DNA from 4 places in the Candidatus Symbiopectobacterium sp. NZEC135 genome. Region 3 is predicted to be linked to each of the others. Evidence: predicted binding sites of a transcription regulator. Region 3 holds the regulator's gene; each other region holds the start of a gene.

Region 1 (3,194 bases), on a different contig from region 3:
GCAGCGAGTGTGGCAGCGATCAATGCACCGGTTGCCCAAAAGATATCGTGCAGTTTGTATACGACGAAAAAAATCACTAAAGGTAAGAAATCAAGAAGTTGCTTCATTATATCGACCTATTACAACGCGAGGTGCCAAAGATTAACCACATTCACCCGTAGGCGATCGTCTGCTGCTGGTTGTCATTATCCTTGATTGCGCCATCCGCTTCCTGTTTTATCGTAAGAATTTGCAGAACATTACTTTTCTGTTAGTCAAACCCGCCGCCCGCAGACGGCAGGTTCGCGCATTATTGACGTAGCAACATATACAGACGGAAAAGATAGATCAAAAAGATAGCAGAAATCAGGTTACTTATACCGTTCATCAGAATTGCCATGGTGGTAGGTGATGCCAACGGCAGACGTGCAACCAGCATCAGCAGGGCAATTTTTGCCAATAACCAAAAAAGCACGGCAGGGGCAACCAGCTTCAGATTACCATAGGCGAGCTTTGCACTGAGGCGGATGGAAGCAAAAACGCCTTTACTTTCAACTGCGGCAATCACCGGTGATAAACTCACCGCTATAGCCAGTAACACGCCTGGCACGATTAACAGCAACATGCCCAGTTGTACCAAAATGGTCCCCACCAGGATCAAAAAGAACAGTCGCGGCAGCAGTGGCGCGGAACCACCAATCGCGCGTAGCGCGCTGGTAGGTTGTCCGGCAGAAACCTGTCTTACCAACGTCAGCACGCCGCCAGTCAGCAACGCATTACCAACCAGTGCCGCAAAGGTGCTGGCGGCAGAAACTTTGAGCAGCACCATCTGCTGCTCAGGCGTCATTTGTTGAATCAGGTCGTGTAACCCTAACTGACCGGTGCTGGAGAGATCGCCGCTGACATTACTCAACAGTTGTAACTGTTCCGGTGCCGGTATCAATACCTGATTTAACATGACAGTAATTACCGCCGTGAGTAATGACAGCAATAACAGGCCGATAAGTTGGTTACGCGTAAAATTCATTGTGTCACGGTAGAGGGTACCGGCCGTGATAGACATGAAGGCTCCTTGGCTATTCAACTGTGAAAACGACGCGTCACCGCGCCTAATGATCCACATTGTAACCTGTTACCTCAAAAGGTTGCACCTTGCTGCACGTCTGAAAAGGGTATTCGCTGCAATTTTATTCGGCAGGTTAAAGCGGGGGCAGGCCATAGCGGGCTCTGGCTCGATTACAGGCGTCATTTTCCTCACCGTTTTCACCGGATCGTAAAAACTCACGGCACGGCGAGGGACGCAGTGTATAGATGTTGCAACTGACAGCCTGACCGATCTCACCTTCCAACGCAGTACAACGACAATGCGCCTTACTGTTGGTGCCCTGCATACAGCGAATAAATGGTGTAATGGGTTCTGTCAGGCTTGCTGGCGTCAGTCCGCCTCCGTCATCCGCTTCGGCCCAGTAAAATGAGACGCGAAAAAAACCGCAACAGGCTCCGCATTGCAGGCAACTGTTGAGGTTATCACCGCTATTTGGTTCCTGGTACGACGTCTCCATGGTTTACCTCTTCCACAACGTCATCCTACGGTGCCGGGTAGACACTCACTATAGCGCCACTGATTCATCGCCGTGAAGGTGCAGAATCAACCTGCGCACTAAATGTGCTTTCGGTTGAAAATTGACATAGATCAATTTTAGGTTTTTTAATGAGTTAGCGTATTTTGATGCGTTTAAAATTTCGCTTTTTTAGCACAAAAGTTGTGATCTGGCTTAAAACAAGAATACCTACTTAGAGGTATTCTGCGCTCGACTTTAAACCATATAAAGGGAGTGGGTAATAATGAAAAAAACGTCTTTGGCTCTACTCGTCGCAACGTTGCTGCCTGTCTTCGCTCAGGCGCATCAAGCAGGTGATTTTATTGTGCGTGCAGGAACGGCTACCGTGCGCCCGAATGCGGGTGGTGATACGGTGCTTAACGTCAGCTCTTTCAAGGTCGATAACGATACGCAGTTGGGGCTGACGTTCAGCTACATGGTCACCGACAATATTGGCGTGGAGTTGCTGGCTGCAACCCCGTTTACGCATAATGTGGGGTTGCAAACCGTTGGTAATCTTGCACAGGTCAGCCATCTGCCGCCTTCATTGATGGCGCAATACTATTTCCGTGACGCAAAAGACAAACTACGGCCGTATCTGGGCGTCGGGATTAACTACACCATGTTCTTCGATGAAAAATTCAACGATCACGGCAAGTCGATGGGGTTAAGCGATTTGAGTGCGAAAAATTCATGGGGCGTGGCTGCTCAGGCTGGGTTGGATTATAACCTGGATAACAACTGGCTGATTAATGCCTCCATCTGGTGGATGGATATTGATACCGATGTGCGTTTTAATTCTCCGGCAGGTCCACAATCGATCAGTACCCGCCTCGATCCAGTCACCTTTATGTTTGGTGTTGGCTATCGTTTTTAATATAGACATAACCTGACATTAACAATTCTATCTGCGGCGCTTTCGGGCGCCGTATTTATTCCCAGATAAACTATCACGCACTGAATTATATTTTCTACTGGCACAAAAAAACGGCGGGTATTAATCCGCCGTTTTTCAACACAGGGTAAAACTAACCAATAAGGCTAACGTAATAAACGTTTAGCGATTAGAAGTTGTATTGTACGCCGACACGGAAGCGAGTTTGACGTTCATCAGTGGTCTTGCTGCCTTCAATATTTGCAACTTGAACGTACGGAGTCCAGTTTTTGTCATATTTGTAAGACAATTTCACATCATGAGTCATGTTGTCATTTTCTTTGTCGGCGATATAACCCGCAGAGCCCGCTTTGGTGTTTTTGTTGTACTCAAATTCGTACTCAACGGTGAAGTTAGCAGGCAGTTTGTAACCCAAGGTGCTGGTGATAGTATAACCGCTCATATCAGTGTTAGCAGCGCCGATGTTACCACTGTTACGTTGGTAGAACGGACGATAGCGCAGGCCGTAGTACAGGGAATCAGTGATGTTCGCGGTGCCCTTGATGTAAGGACGATATTTAGAGCTGACAGAGTCAGAAACAAAGTTCAGGCCAGCTTCAAGGCCGAATGTTTTGTCAAACTTGTACAGATAGCTTGCTGTCACTTCGGTGCCGTTGCTTACAGGTTCGCTGAACGGTCTGTTAGGCGTGGTATCTTTACCACTTTGAGCCCATTTACCT
Region 2 (3,194 bases), on a different contig from region 3:
TTGGGGCGCTGCATCATCAGCTTACCAAAAAGCATACGGCCTTTTTCGCCGCCAGAAAGCACTTTCACTTTCTTCTTGATATCGTCCTGACCAAACAGCAAGCGACCCAGTACGCTGCGTACTGCCTGCTCGTCATCCTTTTCCTGCTTCCACTGGCTCATCCAGTCAAACACGCTCAGATCGCCATCAAATTCATATTCGTGATCCTGGGCGTAGTAGGCAATGTTGACATTTTCAGACCATTTGACGGTGCCTTTATCCGCCGCCAACTCGCCCACCAGAGTTTTCAGCAGCGTGGTTTTACCAATCCCGTTGGTCCCCAGGATGGCGACCTTCTCACCCACTTCAATCAACAGGTTAAGACCAGAGAACAGCGGACCGTTATCAAAACCTTTCGCCAGCGCTTCCACTTCCAACGCGTTACGGAACAATTTCTTGTCCTGATCGAAGCGGATAAAAGGGTTCTGGCGGCTGGAGGCTTTCACTTCATCAAGCTGAATTTTTTCGATTTGACGTGCACGAGACGTTGCCTGACGTGATTTTGATGCGTTGGCGCTAAAGCGACTGACGAAAGATTGCAGTTCAGCAATTTGCGCTTTTTTCTTGGCATTGTCTGACAACAGGCGTTCGCGCGCCTGTGTGGCTGCCGTCATGTATTCGTCGTAGTTTCCGGGATAAACGCGCAGTTCACCATAATCCAGATCCGCCATGTGGGTGCACACCATATTCAGGAAGTGGCGGTCGTGGGAAATGATGATCATGGTGCTGTTGCGTTCATTCAGCACATTTTCCAGCCAACGAATCGTATCGATATCCAGGTTGTTGGTCGGTTCATCGAGCAGCAAAATATCAGGATTGGAAAACAACGCCTGCGCCAACAGTACGCGCAATTTCCAGCCAGGAGCGACTTCACTCATCAGACCGTAATGCTGTTCCAGCGGGATTCCAACGCCTAACAGCAGTTCCCCTGCGCGAGATTCTGCACTATAACCGTCCATTTCTCCGTATTTGACTTCCAAATCGGCGACTTTATAGCCGTCTGCTTCGCTCATTTCTGGCAACGCGTAAATGCGATCGCGCTCTTCTTTTACCGTCCAGAGTTCTGCGTGCCCCATAATCACGGTATCCAGCACGCTGAAATTCTCAAACGCAAACTGATCCTGACGCAGCTTACCCAAGCGCTCGTTGGGATCGAGAGCCACGTTGCCGCCACTCGGCACCAGATCGCCACCGAGGATCTTCATAAACGTGGATTTACCGCAACCGTTAGCACCAATCAACCCGTAGCGGTTGCCGTTGCCAAACTTGACGGAGATATTTTCAAAAAGCGGCTTGCTGCCAAACTGCATCGTAATGTTGTTACTTAATAGCAAAGGATATACTCTTATCAGAATGTGATTTTGGGCACATTATGGCACAAGAGAGCGGCAGGATCGCCTATCGTTGTGTGCGTTTTCAGGCAGTCGATAGGTGATAGCCAGAGAAGACGAACAGAAATCGCAGTAGCATACCGCAGCAAGAATAATCAGGAACGTCCCCGCAAGCACTCACAAAAGCGTAATATTACGGTCTGTAAGCAGAAAAACGCACCTCTCCAGTTCACTGTTGATCTCAACAAAAACAATTATATTGTTGATATAAAACCAATTTTTAACAAACCAGTTCCATACATCACTGAATGATGTGCTAAGTCCTTCAGAAAATTATCAGCTCAGGGTGATGTACGATCCAAGGCATTCTGACCCCCTATTACTGTAAGCACAACTGCCGTCATGAGAAATGGCTGAGAAAAACAAAATATTCGTAACACCTAGCGTGGCGACGGGGGTAATTACTATAATGTTCTAAGACCTACCTTTTGTTTTTACTGGGGAAGTACAAAATCTGCCTTAGGCAACTCAAGTTAACAAATCGTTTCTCAAGGTTATTATTTAACAGCATAAAACAGGAATTCATTAACAAAAATTAAGCAGTATAAATTTATCTTAGTGTTATCTACGACATTTCAAGAAACGATTAAATGTGGTTAACATCATGAATTATAGAAAAGAAAAATGGTTGTTCAGCGGTATTGATAGCGAAAGCATTTATGAGATGTACAACAAAAAAGTGATTGTTCCCTTAATGTTATTCTCAAGTGCACTTATCGTGATTGTCATCGGGATGGTTATTTGGATTGGAAACTGGCAAACCTCGTCTGCACAGCGAATTGAAGAGTCGTTAGCGTTGAGCGCTATCAATCAACGGTTTTCCTCTCTCATTAAGACCGTTGATGATTACGCCACATGGGATGATGCGAACAGCAAGATTTCAGACCTCGAATGGGTTAATGAAAATATAGCCATCGCTGTTTTAGGAAAGTATCAATTTACGCTAACCGCTGTTATTGATTCTCATGAAAAGGTTATTTTTTCTTCTTTTAATGGAGAAAGACACGCTGAAACGTTAGATGATTTAATGGGTGACGGATTAACGAGCCTATTAGAGAAACTTGAAAATTCAAAAACAGCCTCGGGTATACTCATTATTCAAGACCAACCTTTTCTGACCGTGGCCTCCGAGATAAGACCATTTTCTACACTTAAAAACAGTTCAAACGATCATGACAAAAAATACCTTATTTTTGCTGAACCGATGGGACAAGAACAACTTTCCAGCTTGTCAAAGATATATAACTTGCCAGCATTACGCGTTACAAATAAAAAACCTTCTCCACCTTATATCCCACTAAAAGCAATCAACGATGAGCATACCTTCTTTCTTTCCTGGGAGAGAAACCATCTAGGGAAAGACATGAGCAGCAAAGTCGTTCCCATATTACTCGTTGTTTTTATTATTTTATTTTTCATCTCCATATTGTCATTGCATAGCATCCGACGACTCTCTGAAATTATTAAAGAAAGCAAAAAAAAATCTTTTCTTGACTCATTAACAAACTTACCTAACAGATCATTGCTACTGATAACCTTAGACACACTAACATCCCGAGAAAAAGTTAGAGAATTCGCTGTTGCATACTTAGACCTGGACGGATTCAAGACAGTCAATGATAATTTTGGACACTATATTGGCGATGAAGTATTAAAAGAAACATCTCAACGTATATTATCTATTATTAACCCCGGTGATATGCTTTCTCGGCAAGGGGGAGATGAGTTTGTTATTATCTATTCTGGTGGAATTGATAAACTAAA
Region 3 (3,194 bases):
ATTTCGGCCCAGAAGCCAACGATTTCAGCCTGCTTGAGCAAGCGTTTATCGACTATGGCCGCAACGGTACCGGAAAAACGCGCAAATACCTGCACACTTACGATGAGGCGATCCCCTACAATCAAGTGCCCGGCACCTTTACGCCGTGGGAACCGATGCAGCATCCTACCGATATGCTGTTTTATGAGGGGTTGCACGGCGCAGTGGTCACCGACCAGTACGATGTTGCCCAGCACGTAGACCTACTGGTCGGCGTGGTGCCCATCGTCAATCTGGAATGGATTCAAAAGCTGGTTCGCGACATCAATGAACGCGGACACTCACGTGAAGCAGTGATGGATTCGGTAGTGCGTTCCATGGAAGATTACATCACCTACATCACGCCGCAGTTTTCTCGCACCCATATCAACTTCCAGCGCGTACCAACTATCGATACCTCAAACCCCTTTGCCGCCAAGGCGATCCCTTCGCTGGACGAGAGTTTTGTGGTGATCCATTTCCAGGGCGTCGAGCATATTGACTATCCCTATCTGCTAGCCATGCTGCAAGGCTCGTTTATTTCACACATCAATACGTTGGTGGTGCCGGGGGGGAAAATGGGTCTCGCCATGGAGCTGATTATGGCGCCGTTGGTAAAGCGACTGGCAGAAGGGCGTAGCGCGGGCTGAGATAACACACACCGCCCGCCAGAAAGCTATGCGACAACGAAGAAAGCTATTCGACTATGAAGAAAACTATACGATAACGAAAAAAACTAGGCGACAGCGATGATTTCGTGGCTGTGCGTGACCTTCACCGCCTTTTCTAACATTAGCGCCACTGAACAATACTTCTCCGCCGACAGCGATACCGCCCGTTCAACCACCTTATCCGTCAGCCCTACGCCCGTGACGATAAAATGCAGGTTGATATGGGTAAACAGACGCGGCGCTTCTTCACGACGCGTGGAGGATAATTTGACTTCGCACCCGGTGATCGTATTGCGGCCCTTTTGCAAAATGGACACCACATCAATGGCGCTACAGCCCCCTGCCGCCATCAACACCATCTCCATCGGACTGGGGGCTTTATCGCCGGCATTGCCATCCATCAGGATCTGATGCCCGGATGACGACTCACCGAGAAAGGTCAGATCTTCAACCCATTTTACGCGCGCTTGCATCCACAACTCCTCAAATTTATTTGAAAATTACTCACTGTTATATATAAAAACCGCCGATAACTAGAGCTTAATCATGCTGAAGCGAGACAACACGAGACAGGCTCGTCAAGCTGTGTTACAAACAGGAATAGAATCCGTTCCTTCAGCTTTATGCTGACGGTAAGAACGGATCGTGACGTCGCCATACAGAAGCCAGTATATTCCCTGACGTCAGTCCGCCAACACGGAATTTTTACTACTAGCACGTTGATACGCCGTACAGGGAACTCTGAACCCTGTAATTTGCGCAGTGAATTACAACAGAGGATAACAGCGAATGGTTCTCGGCAAACCGCAGACAGACCCGACTCTTGAATGGTTCCTTTCTCATTGTCATATTCACAAGTATCCATCGAAGAGCACGCTGATTCACCAAGGTGAAAAGGCAGAAACGCTTTACTACATCGTGAAAGGCTCAGTGGCTGTGCTGATCAAGGATGAAGAAGGCAAGGAAATGATCCTCTCCTACCTCAACCAGGGGGATTTTATTGGAGAACTGGGCCTGTTCGAAGAGGGCCAGGAACGCAGTGCATGGGTGCGGGCGAAAACGGCCTGTGAAGTCGCTGAGATCTCCTATAAGAAATTCCGTCAGCTGATTCAGGTCAACCCGGATATTCTGATGCGTCTTTCCTCACAGATGGCACGCCGCCTTCAGGTGACCTCCCAGAAAGTGGGCAACCTGGCCTTCCTGGATGTGACGGGCCGCATCGCACAGACGCTGTTGAACTTGGCGAAGCAACCCGATGCCATGACGCACCCGGATGGGATGCAAATCAAGATCACGCGTCAGGAAATTGGTCAGATTGTTGGCTGTTCCCGCGAAACGGTAGGCCGTATTCTGAAAATGCTGGAAGACCAGAACCTGATCTCGGCACACGGCAAAACCATCGTGGTGTACGGCACACGCTGATATCACCCGTGCCGCTTAGACAAAAGCACGTTGCGCTGCGCAGCGTGCTTTTGACGAACCTTCCCTACTCCGCTTTCACTACCGCTTCCACCGCCCGCGCGAACCGCGCCATGCCCTGATCGATATCTTCCAGATCAATCACCAATGACGGCACAAAACGCATCACGTTAGGCCCAGCGACCAGCACCATCACGCCCTGCTCCGCAGCAGCAGCAAGGAACTTGCCCGCCTGACCGTGCCATTTAGGCTTCAGTTCTGCGCCAATCAGCAAACCCATACCGCGAATTTGCTCAAAAATACCGTGCTCTTCATTAATGGCCTGAAGAATCGAAACGAAACGCTCGTGGCGCGCTTGTACGCCGGAAAGCACCTGTGGGGTGTTGATGGTGTCTAATGCCGCTTCCGCTACCGCACAGGCCAGCGGATTACCGCCGTAAGTGGTGCCATGTACGCCGACAGTCATCACAGAGGCAACCTCTTCAGTAGTCAGCATGGCGCTGATGGGGAACCCGCCGCCCAGCGCTTTCGCCGTGGTGAGAATATCCGGCGTCACGCCATAGTGCATGTAGGTAAACAGTTTACCGGAACGCCCCATGCCGCTTTGCACTTCATCAAACACCAGCAGCGCATGATGCTGATCGCATAGCTCACGCACGCCTTTGAGGAATTCCGGCGTGGCCGGCGTAATGCCGCCTTCGCCCTGAATTGGCTCCAGCACCACGGCACAGGTATGGTCATCCATCACCGCTTTTACTGCGTCTAGATCGTTAAACGGCACGTGCACGATATCGGCCGGTTTTGGTCCGAAGCCATCGGCGTATTTCGCCTGCCCACCGACCGAGACAGTGAACAAGGTGCGACCGTGAAACGCATTGTAGAACGCAATGATTTTGGTTTTGTACGGGCTGTGGCGCTTAATCGCATAGTGGCGTGCCAGTTTGAAAGCCGCTTCGTTGGCTTCTGCACCAGAGTTAACAAAGAACACACGCTCGGCAAAGGTGGCGTCGATCAGTTTGCTGGCCAGACGCAACGCTGGCTCATTGGTGAAGATATTGCTGGTGTGCCACAGCGTTTCACCCTGCT
Region 4 (3,194 bases), on a different contig from region 3:
CTGCTCGACAAAGTCCGTTGGCCCGCCCTGGGCTGCCACCATACGGCCAAAGACTTCAGCGGCGCGTCCATTATCCAGCACGGCTTGCAGACGCTGGCGCGCCACATCAGGGCTTTCTGCCAGACGGCCTGCCAGCAACATCTCAATGCAAAGCGACATGGTAACATCATACAGCCGGGAATTACGGTGCTCACCCGTTAAAAACCGTACCGCTTCACGGACTTCCAACGCATTACCCGCACTCGACGCCAGCACCTGATTCATGTCGGTTAACAGCGCCGTGGTGCGGCAACCCGCTCGGTTTGCTACGCTAACGATGGATTGCGCCAACTGTTCCGACAGCGCGTACGTGGGCATAAAGGCGCCCGACCCCACTTTGACATCCATCACCAACGCATCCAGTCCTTCCGCCAGCTTTTTACACAGTATTGAGGCGGTGATCAATGGGATAGAATCGACCGTGGCGGTGATATCACGCGTGGCGTAAAAACGCTTATCGGCAGGGGCCAAAGAACGGGTTTGCCCGATGATCGCCACGCCAACCTGACGGATGATGTCTCGAAACTGTTCGTCTTCCGGGAAGATGTTGAGGCCGGGTATCGACTCCAGTTTGTCCAGGGTCCCGCCTGTGTGGCCCAACCCACGCCCGGATATCATCGGCACATAGCCGCCGCACGCCGCCACCATTGGCCCCAACATCAGGGAGGTGACATCACCTACGCCGCCCGTCGAATGCTTATCCACCAGCGGACCGTTCAGGTTGAGATCGTCTCAGTGTAATCGGCTGCCCGAATCGCGCATCGCCAGCGTTAGCGCCACGCGCTCATCCATGGTCATGTCGCGAAAACAGATGGCCATCGCCAGCGCGGCGATCTGCCCTTCTGAGACGCTGTTATCGCATATTCCATTGATGAAAAAACGAATTTCATCTTCGCTCAACGTCTTGCCATCACGCTTGTTGCGAATGATTTCCTGAGTCAGAAACACAGCCATGCCTCCCGATCAAACTGCCGTAATGCACCACGCAATCAGTAACCCGACGACGACGACGCGCCATTCTGCCCCAACGTGGTAAGGAGATCGCCTAACAGGCCAGATGCGCCAAAGCGGAAGTGGCGGGCATCGGCCCACCCTTCGCCCATGATGTCATCAGCCAATTTCAGGTAAATCGCCGCATCCTGTGCGGTGCGCACACCGCCTGCGGCTTTGAAGCCTACACGATCGCCGACGTTTTTATCACGGAGGGTTTGCAGCATGATTTCAGCGCTGTGCGGCGTGGCGTTAACCGCCACTTTCCCCGTGGAGGTTTTAATAAAATCAGCGCCGGCATCAACGGCAATTTCACTCGCCTGGCGAATCAAGGCATCGGTTTTCAACTCACCGCTTTCAATAATCACTTTCAGCACCACACCAGCCTTCTGGCACAGTGTGCGGCAGGCAGCCACCAGCGTATGGCCGGTTTCCGTGTCCCCAGCCATTAATGCACGATAGGGAAACACCACGTCCACTTCATCGGCACCATAGGCTATCGCCGCCAGGGTTTCCGCGCAGGCGATATCAATATCATCACCGCCCTCAGGGAAGTTGGTCACGGTCGCAATGCGGATCTCCGGCGTCCCCTGCTCACGCAGCGTTTTACGCGCCAGAGGGATAAAACGGGGATAAATACAGATGGCGGCCGTGTTTCCTGCCGCGCTGCGCGCCTGCTGACAGAGTGCGATCACCCGCGCTGGTGTGTCATCGTCGTTCAGGGTGGTCAAATCCATTAGCCCCAGCGCACGTTGCGCTACAGCAGTTAAGTCAGTCATAGCAATATCCTGTATGTTATGGTTTTTCACGCTTTATTGTGAGAATAATAACAAAAATAAAGATTAATGTAATTTAAACAACATTAATGCGGTGAGGGTCACTCTTCCAGCCTGCTGCTCTTAAGTATAAGACGGAAGGAGAGGCAACGACGTGCCGTAGGCTATTAATGGGACAGCAAGGAGGTTATGGCAGGTTAGAGAGAAACACATCCTTGTGTTTCTCTGAGTGATAATCAGATACGGAATGCGCCGACGGCCATGCTGAGCTCTTCTGCACGTTCAGCCAGTGAACTGGCAGCAGCAGCGGATTCATTCACCAACGCCGCGTTCTGCTGTGTGACCGTCTCCATTTGTGAAATCGCCGTATTAATTTGCCCAATGCCTAAACTTTGCTCATGGCTGGCGGTAGAAATTTCGGTCACCAGTGAGGCCACCTGCTTAATCTCCGCCACCACCTCTTGAATAGCGTTACCCGCATTCCTGACGACATGGCGGCCTTGGCTCACTTGTTCAACCGAGGCGTTAATAAGCTCATTAATCTCTTTAGCCGCACTGGCGCTGCGCTGCGCCAGAGAGCGTACCTCTCCGGCCACCACGGCAAAACCGCGCCCTTGCTCACCGGCTCTCGCCGCCTCTACCGCGGCGTTAAGTGCCAGAATATTGGTTTGGAATGAGATGCCTTCAATCACGTTAATGATACTGGTGATTTTCTGTGATGAGGTCACCATCAACTCCATCGCAGCGGTCACCTCCACCATCATGTCCCCGCCTTTGACGGCCTGCTGAGAGGCAGACACCGCCAGTTGGCTGGCATGTGCGGCATTGGTCGCATTCAGCGTCACCGACGATGTAATTTGTTCCATTGAGGCGGCCGTCTCTTCCAAAGAGCTGGCCTGTTGCTCGGTGCGAGAGGAGAGGTCGATATTACCGCTACTGATTTGGCCGGACGCCGTGGCAATGATATCGGCATTGCTGTGAACACGTTCAACGATGCCGGTCAGGTTCAGCATCATCTCTTGTAATGCCGTTTGAAGCTGCCCCATTTCATCACGCGACGTGATCTCGACCTGATGGGTAAGATCGCCCCCCGCGACGCTCCTCGCCAATTCCACCGCATGCTTGATGGGCACCGCAATCGACATAATCAGTCGCCAGCCTGAAAGCGCCACGATCAAGACACCGGCTAAAAATATAATCACGACTATTGATAATATCTTACTAAAATCATTTTGAGATTCAGAATAGAGTGTACTGCCGACGTCAGACTGAAGCTTGATAAGCTGGTCGATAACCTGTTGTAGCGGTAAATACTCTTTTTTTAGCGAATGATTAATAATATCTTCCAACGTATCTTTGTCATGGTTCTTTATGGCATTGATGGCAGGA

The links. Region 3 encodes CRP, which controls carbon source genes, mostly activating them, when cyclic AMP is high. Its sites were predicted from a motif close to ATGTGANNNNNNTCACAT; they were not measured.
Region 1: a site for CRP is predicted at 1,661-1,678, ahead of ompW (outer membrane protein OmpW). Genes of this name have one in related genera too.
Region 2: a site for CRP is predicted at 1,393-1,410, ahead of J5224_RS13905 (ABC-F family ATPase). Genes of this name have one in related genera too.
Region 4: a site for CRP is predicted at 1,895-1,912, ahead of deoC (deoxyribose-phosphate aldolase). Genes of this name have one in related genera too.

Annotation. Positions count from the first base shown of each region.
Region 1 covers NZ_JAGFPF010000009.1:35,210-38,403, reverse strand. Annotated here, with positions in the region: gene J5224_RS07430 (septation protein A) at 1-107, opposite strand, end outside; gene J5224_RS07425 (YciC family protein) at 290-1,042, opposite strand; gene J5224_RS07420 (YkgJ family cysteine cluster protein) at 1,179-1,541, opposite strand; gene ompW (outer membrane protein OmpW) at 1,825-2,457, shown strand; gene J5224_RS07410 (oligogalacturonate-specific porin KdgM family protein) at 2,645-3,194, opposite strand, start outside.
Region 2 covers NZ_JAGFPF010000026.1:18,866-22,059, forward strand. Annotated here, with positions in the region: gene J5224_RS13905 (ABC-F family ATPase) at 1-1,373, opposite strand, end outside; gene J5224_RS13910 (diguanylate cyclase domain-containing protein) at 2,035-3,194, shown strand, end outside.
Region 3 covers NZ_JAGFPF010000084.1:6,757-9,950, reverse strand. Annotated here, with positions in the region: gene J5224_RS22060 (phosphoribulokinase) at 1-668, shown strand, start outside; gene J5224_RS22055 (OsmC family protein) at 755-1,162, opposite strand; gene crp (cAMP-activated global transcriptional regulator CRP) at 1,479-2,111, shown strand; gene argD (bifunctional acetylornithine/succinyldiaminopimelate transaminase) at 2,176-3,194, opposite strand, start outside.
Region 4 covers NZ_JAGFPF010000020.1:54,579-57,772, reverse strand. Annotated here, with positions in the region: partial or broken gene deoA (thymidine phosphorylase) at 1-987, opposite strand, end outside; gene deoC (deoxyribose-phosphate aldolase) at 1,029-1,808, opposite strand; gene J5224_RS12280 (methyl-accepting chemotaxis protein) at 2,042-3,194, opposite strand, start outside.